2 regions of the Paenibacillus sp. MZ03-122A genome follow, and region 1 is predicted to be linked to the other one. Evidence: riboswitches for the same ligand, from Rfam matches in the RefSeq annotation. Region 1 holds a riboswitch; the other holds the start of a gene.
The links. A riboswitch is a leader RNA that binds a small molecule or an ion and turns the genes downstream of it on or off. The one in region 1 is predicted to bind S-adenosylmethionine.
Positions count from the first base shown of each region.

Region 2: linked by a shared signal. The riboswitch ahead of NLX74_RS15585 (methionine ABC transporter ATP-binding protein) and the one ahead of metA (homoserine O-acetyltransferase MetA) in region 1 are both predicted to bind S-adenosylmethionine.

Region 1 is NZ_JANAVI010000001.1:201,833-205,126, forward strand. Features, by position in the region: gene NLX74_RS01000 (HRDC domain-containing protein) at 1-189, shown strand, start outside; gene corA (magnesium/cobalt transporter CorA) at 350-1,285, opposite strand; SAM riboswitch class I at 1,838-1,963, shown strand; gene metA (homoserine O-acetyltransferase MetA) at 2,082-2,999, shown strand; gene NLX74_RS01015 (PLP-dependent transferase) at 3,125-3,294, shown strand, end outside.
Region 2 is NZ_JANAVI010000006.1:281,083-284,376, reverse strand. Features, by position in the region: gene NLX74_RS15595 (UbiD family decarboxylase) at 1-772, shown strand, start outside; gene NLX74_RS15590 (Cthe_2314 family HEPN domain-containing protein) at 824-1,549, shown strand; SAM riboswitch class I at 1,675-1,814, shown strand; gene NLX74_RS15585 (methionine ABC transporter ATP-binding protein) at 1,951-2,973, shown strand; gene NLX74_RS15580 (methionine ABC transporter permease) at 2,970-3,294, shown strand, end outside.

The sequences.
Region 1 (3,294 bases):
GAGGAGGAGCAGGCAGTCATCTGGTCTGCTTATGAAGAGTTGGGGGATACGTTGCTCAAGCCTGTCATGCTGAAAGTGTATGGGGAAGAAAAGGCGACAGAAACAGGATTGGATCAAATTTATGAGCGTCTGCGTCTGATCCGTATACGGTTTCGCCATCAGCAGGTACCCGACCGACATGTTGGATAATATAGAACTGATTGGATAAAGCTAAAGTATTAAAGTACATTCAGGGTCCAACATACTAAAAAGCAGCAGCCAGTTCCTCATAGGACACGGCTGCTGCTTTTTATGATCAAGCTTGAAAATCGAAATAGGTATCCAACTCCGTACTTTTCCCCTTTTCTTTTTAAACCCAGTCTTTCTTACGGAAAATACAGAACATACTGACACCTAGTGCCACCATAATACCAATGACGACAAAATAGCCATAACGTGTATGAAGCTCAGGCATATTATCGAAGTTCATCCCATATATTCCGGTAATGACCGTCAATGGCATAAATACGGTCGTTATTGCCGTAAACACACGCATAATTTCATTGGCACGATTGGCGATACTGGATTGATAAGCTTCTCGAAGGTTACCCATCAAATCGCGGTAAGTTTCAAAAGTCTCCGAAATTTTCACAGCATTTTCATAAATGTCGCTGAAATATTTTTGTAATTGATCGTCGATGAGTCGCAAATCCCGTTTGTTCAGGGTATTGATGACTTCCTTTTGCGGACCCAGCACCTTTTTCAGCCACAGAATCTCACTTCGTAAGCCGATGATTTCGTTCAAATGCGACTTTTTCGTATGCATTAGAATATCTTCTTCCAGCTTTTCAATGCGGACCTCAATCCGGTCACCAACCAGAAAATAGTTGTCAACAATCAAGTCGACCAACAGATACATAAAACGGTCAGGCTGGCTGACTTCTTGCTCCCACAGCATAGGCTTGAGGGTACGAAGCTCATTGATTTTCTGCTTGGTCACCGTAATGATAAAATGGCGGCCGAGAAAAATGTTCAAAGCTCGCAAAAATATTTCTTCATCATCAAAACGAATGCTATTTACAACGATAAAATAATGGCTTTCATAAATTTCGATCTTCGGACGCTGTTCTTCTTCACTCAAACAGTCTTCTACTGCAAGATCATGCATGGAAAATAAAGGTTGGAGCACTGCCAAATCATCGACATCAGCATCAATCCAATAAAAACCTTCTGCCGGTGCAGTAAGCGCCATTTCAATTTCTTCGACAGGGGTAAAAACCCCGTTGTTGACCAAACGGATTTTCATATATGTCACTCCTTATGCTCCGTCGTAACGGAAATACGTTTACCTTAAGCATAAGGAATGAACTCAGTTAGCCAGTTAGCCGGTGCGGGTAAGCGTGCATTCTCATCAAAAGCCGGAGGCTTTTGGAGCATGCAGAGCCTGGCGTCCCGTCTTTCGGCAAGCTGAAGTCATTCCTATGCTGTTGTTCAGGGATCGCCGCCTATTCGGACTCGGGTCGCCTTCCATTCCGGATTCACCTCTCAAATGTTCTTTTTTAGATTGCCACAGTATCGCAGGAAACACTCAAAGTCTGCACTACTGCTCCATATTTTTGCCTAATAGCACTTGTATAGTATAACGCTCGGCCTACGGCCTTTCAAGCGCAAAATCATGGGCTAAATCGACAGTAGTGGCAAGAGCTTCAGCGAAAGGAGGGATATGATTTAACCTATGGAAAAGGTAGACAAAATGTGATTGCAGGGCACAAATTTAAAAGTCCCATCTTGACGAAGCCCAGCCGATGCATTAAAGTGAACAACAAGAACTTTGTGAACCCAAAATGAATATAGCGAAATCTTATCAAGAGCAGGTGGAGGGACTAGCCCGATGATACCCGGCAACCGGCGATTTTAATCGCACGGTGCTAATTCTTGCAGGACGCGCGCTTTGTACAAAGAGCGTTGCCCTGACAGATGAGAGAGGCGCATATGGATACAAATATGACCTTTCTCTAACCAGAGAAAGGTCTTTTTATTATATGCCCGGCATCTCAGCAGGACGATTTTCGCAAAACTTACCGAACAAGGAGTGAGTTTACATGCCGATTAAAATCCCAGACACGCTACCTGCCAAGGAAGTGCTGGAGGGCGAAAATATTTTCGTAATGGATGAAAGCCTAGCTTATCATCAGGACATTCGTCCGTTGCGCATCGCCATTTTGAATTTGATGCCTACAAAGGAAACGACGGAAACCCAACTATTGCGCCTGGTCGGCAATACGCCGCTGCAAGTGGACGTCACGCTGGTACACATGAAGTCTCATGTATCCAAAAATACATCGCAAGAATATTTGAACATGTTCTATAAAACGTTTGACGAGATCAAGAACAGTCGTTTTGACGGCATGGTCATTACAGGAGCTCCGGTTGAACAGCTTGAGTTTGAGGATGTGAACTACTGGGAGGAGATCCGGCAAATCTTTGAGTGGACGAAAACGAATGTAACTTCGACCATGCATATCTGTTGGGCCTCACAGGCAGGTTTATACCATCATTTCAATGTCCCGAAATACGGGCTTGACTACAAATGCTTTGGCGTATTTCCACACACCGTGATTAAACCTAAAGTAAAATTGCTACGCGGCTTTGATGAACTGTTTTATGCCCCTCACTCCAGACATACGGAGGTTCGGCGGGAAGATATTGATCATATCGCCGAATTAGAAGTTTTATCCGAATCCGAGGAAGCCGGAGTGTACCTCGTAGCCACGCTTGACGGTAAACAAATTTTTGTAACTGGGCATTCTGAATATGACCCGCTTTCATTGAAATGGGAATACGACCGCGATGTGGCCAAAGGAATGGATATTGAAGTTCCCAAAAATTATTTTCCTAATGATGATCCTGAGCGCACACCGCCCTCAATCTGGCGGGCGCACGCCAATTTATTATTCTCGAATTGGCTGAACTATTATGTATACCAAGAGACACCTTACGATATCGGGCCCCAGATTTAAAAAAGGGGCTTGTAGTTTACCCTTGTACAGTACCACCTTGCAGTAGCGCAGCAGTATAGTCTTTGACATCCATTTTTGCAGGATTGGTTATAGCACCCACTATGGAAGTTAACAGGAGGATTCATATGAGTGAAAAACAGTGGAAAATCGAAAGCAGATTGGCACAAATCGGTTCAGTAGAGGAGCCAGTAACCGGGGCTGTTAATTACCCGATTTACCAATCTACGGCGTTCCGCCATCCCCGTCTGGGTCAAAGCACAGGATTTGATTACATTCGGACGATCAATCCCACGCG
Region 2 (3,294 bases), on a different contig from region 1:
GTCGCCTGCATATCCGCTTGTGATGCCTTCCGTCAAGTCCCTGTGGGCGTATGCGGAAACGGGCGTACATGCGCTGGCAGCGGCAGTCGTACGTGAAAGCTACTCCCGTGAAGCGCTTGTATCCGGTTTTACTATTTTGGGTCAAGGTCAATTATCGTTGACCAAGTTCCTGATGCTGACGGATCGAGTAATTGATTTATCTGACTTTAACCTGCTGTTGGAAACCATTCTGGAGCGATTTAATCCAGCAACGGATTTATTTATTTTCAATCACACGTCACACGATACACTCGATTACACAGGCCGCAAGCTGAATCATGGTAGTAAGGCGATCCTGATGGGGATAGGTGAGCCTGTACGTGAATTGCCTCGTGCTTATGAGGGAGGCGATCTGCCGGGAATTCGTGAAATTAAGCCCTATTGCGGAGGATGCCTCGTCGTATCGGGTGCGTCCTTTGAGCAGGAGCCTGAGCTGGCGGCACGTGTTTTGGAGCGACTAGCAGCGAGTGAGCAAGAGTGGCCGCTCGTCTTCATTGTGGACGATGCCAAAGAAGTTGTTCGCTCTCAAGCCTCGTTCCTGTGGACAGTGTTCACACGCTTTAACCCGGCTACGGATATGTACGCGGACAGCGAAGTGCGTTTGCATCATCTGAACTATAAGCTGCCGATTGTAGTGGATGCGCGTATGAAGCCGGGGTATCCGGATGAGGTGTTACCGCGTGAGGATATTGTTAAGCTTGTAGATCAACGATGGACGAGTTATTTCGCTTGACGCCCTAATGAAACCTACAGCCGGATTTTACATTTATAAGGAGGCGTAAGCATGATACGCAAGCTACTGGGTGAGCCGCCACGTGTGAACAAGGGCATCTTGCTGGATGCCATGAATAGCATGTCAGATATGTTGAACCTGCTGGAGCGGCAAATTCAGGCTGGTGGAGATCCGACCCACGATTTTCGGAAGGCGGATATTTTGACACGCGGTCTAATGTCATCTCTGGATGAACTGGAGCAGAGCCATCATGCTGCTGCCTTTTTTCGTATGAATGTGAAAGCCGGATATGCTGAAGATATGAGCGAGGATGAAAAATCCGACTATGCATTATATGTTTTCTTTTATAAAGATGGGTTTGTGAGGGTATTCTCCATTTTAGATAAGCTGGGCAACTGGCTAAATGATCTGTGTGATTTAAAAACAGGGCAGTATAAGGCTCATTATTCGTATTTTACCGTGTTGCGGCAGCTCAAGTATCTCAAAATGCATCCTGTATTGACCGATAATTTAATTGATATCAAGGACACATACAACGATGCCATCAATCGGCTGCGTAAGCGTCGGAATACGGAGATACACTATATGAATACGGAAATGCAGGATGATCTCTGGCAACGACACCGAGCTTTGTATGGAAAAATCCAACTGGAGGACCTCGATCACCATTTGGAAGATTTGCAGCAGGGCTTGGAAATGGTGTGTCGGTCGCTGTCAAACGCCTTTACTTATACTGCGAAACAATGGGAGAACCGGGCAGTACGCCCAAAAATATGATAGAAAATATCCTTTGACAAAGCTATGTAAACTATCTATACTGAAACCTAGTTTCAGAAAAATGCTTGAATTATATTTTTTTATATAAACTTAACGGACAGCTAAAGCTGGAGTTTAACATATTTTTCTTATCCAGAGAGGTGGAGGGACTGGCCCGATGAAGCCCGGCAACCCGTTCTTTCCCGGTGTAATACACTGGGAGGGAACATGATGGTGCTAATTCCTACAAAACCGCTAGAGTTATAGCGATTTTGGCAGATGAGAAAAGGTTCGCAAGGTGGGGCCCTTTTCATTCTGTGAAAGGGGCTCTTTTTTGTATAAATAAATAGCGATTTTATACAATCCTGAGAGATGACAACTGGTTAAAAGGGTAAGGAAGAAGTGAAGGGGGTCGCAGCACGTTGATAGAGCTTAAGCAGTTAACCAAGCATTATGGCAAAGGCAACCGACGCGTTAATGCGCTGTCTGGGTTGAATCTTTCTATAAAGCGTGGAGAAATATTCGGAGTGATTGGTCACTCCGGGGCGGGGAAAAGTACATTGATCCGCTGTATTAATTTATTGGAACGCCCTACTTCAGGTGAAGTATGGGTAGACGGGGTAAACCTCACCACTGTGAGTCAATCCCAGTTACAGAAGCAACGTCGAAAAATCGGAATGATTTTTCAGCATTTTAATTTGTTGTCTTCGGCGACGGTGTATGACAATATTGCATTTCCATTGCGTCTCGTAAACACTCCCAAGCAGAAGGTGGACATGAAGGTTCGTGAGCTGCTGGAACTGGTGGGTCTGGAAGAACATAGTAGAAAGTATCCGTCACAGCTCTCAGGTGGACAGAAACAGCGGGTAGGAATTGCACGGGCGCTGGCTAGTGATCCTCATGTATTGCTGTGTGACGAAGCGACTTCTGCGCTTGATCCGCAGACGACGGGGTCTATCCTGAAATTGCTGCTGGATATTAATCAACGTTTTAATTTAACCATCGTGCTGATTACACATGAAATGCATGTCATTCAAAGCATTTGTGATCGAGTTGGTGTTATTCATCAGGGCGACATCGTGGAGCAAGGTCCGGTAGCGGAAGTATTTTTGAAGCCGCAGCACCAGGTAACCAAGGACTTTATTCAACGGGAGTCAGAACATCCCGAGGAGCTGCAAGCAGCGATTGCGGCAGCAGGTGGCGGCGAGTCAGCGCAGGTGGTGCGTATCTCCTTCTTGGGCAGCAAAACATATGATGCGATTCTGTCGCGTACGGCTCGAAGTACTGGTGTTGATTTTGCGATCTTGCAGGGAACTATATCTACGATTAAAAATGTACCCTATGGACAGCTAATCGTTCGTTTTGAAGGAAATCATGAGGATATAGAGCATACGTTGCGCGAAGTGTCTGGGCAAGGGCTTGATGTGGAGGTGATTGGACAATGAGCGAACTTGATTTTTCACAAGTGAGTTGGGAAGAGCTAGGGAATTCTACGCTGGAAACCCTTCAGATGCTTGGGGCATCTGCATTGTTCACCCTCGTTATTGGTTTGCCGCTTGGTATATTATTGTTTCTGGCGAGCCGCTCCTCGTTGACTCTGATGAAGGTGATATACATTGTATTATCATTTATCGTTAACATTTTACGTTCCGTACCCTTTATCATTTTGATCGTTGCACTTATTCCTTTTACACGATCGCTGGTAGGTACCTCGACCGGGGTGCTGGGAACCATTCCGCCATTGGTTATCGGGGCTGCCCCATTCT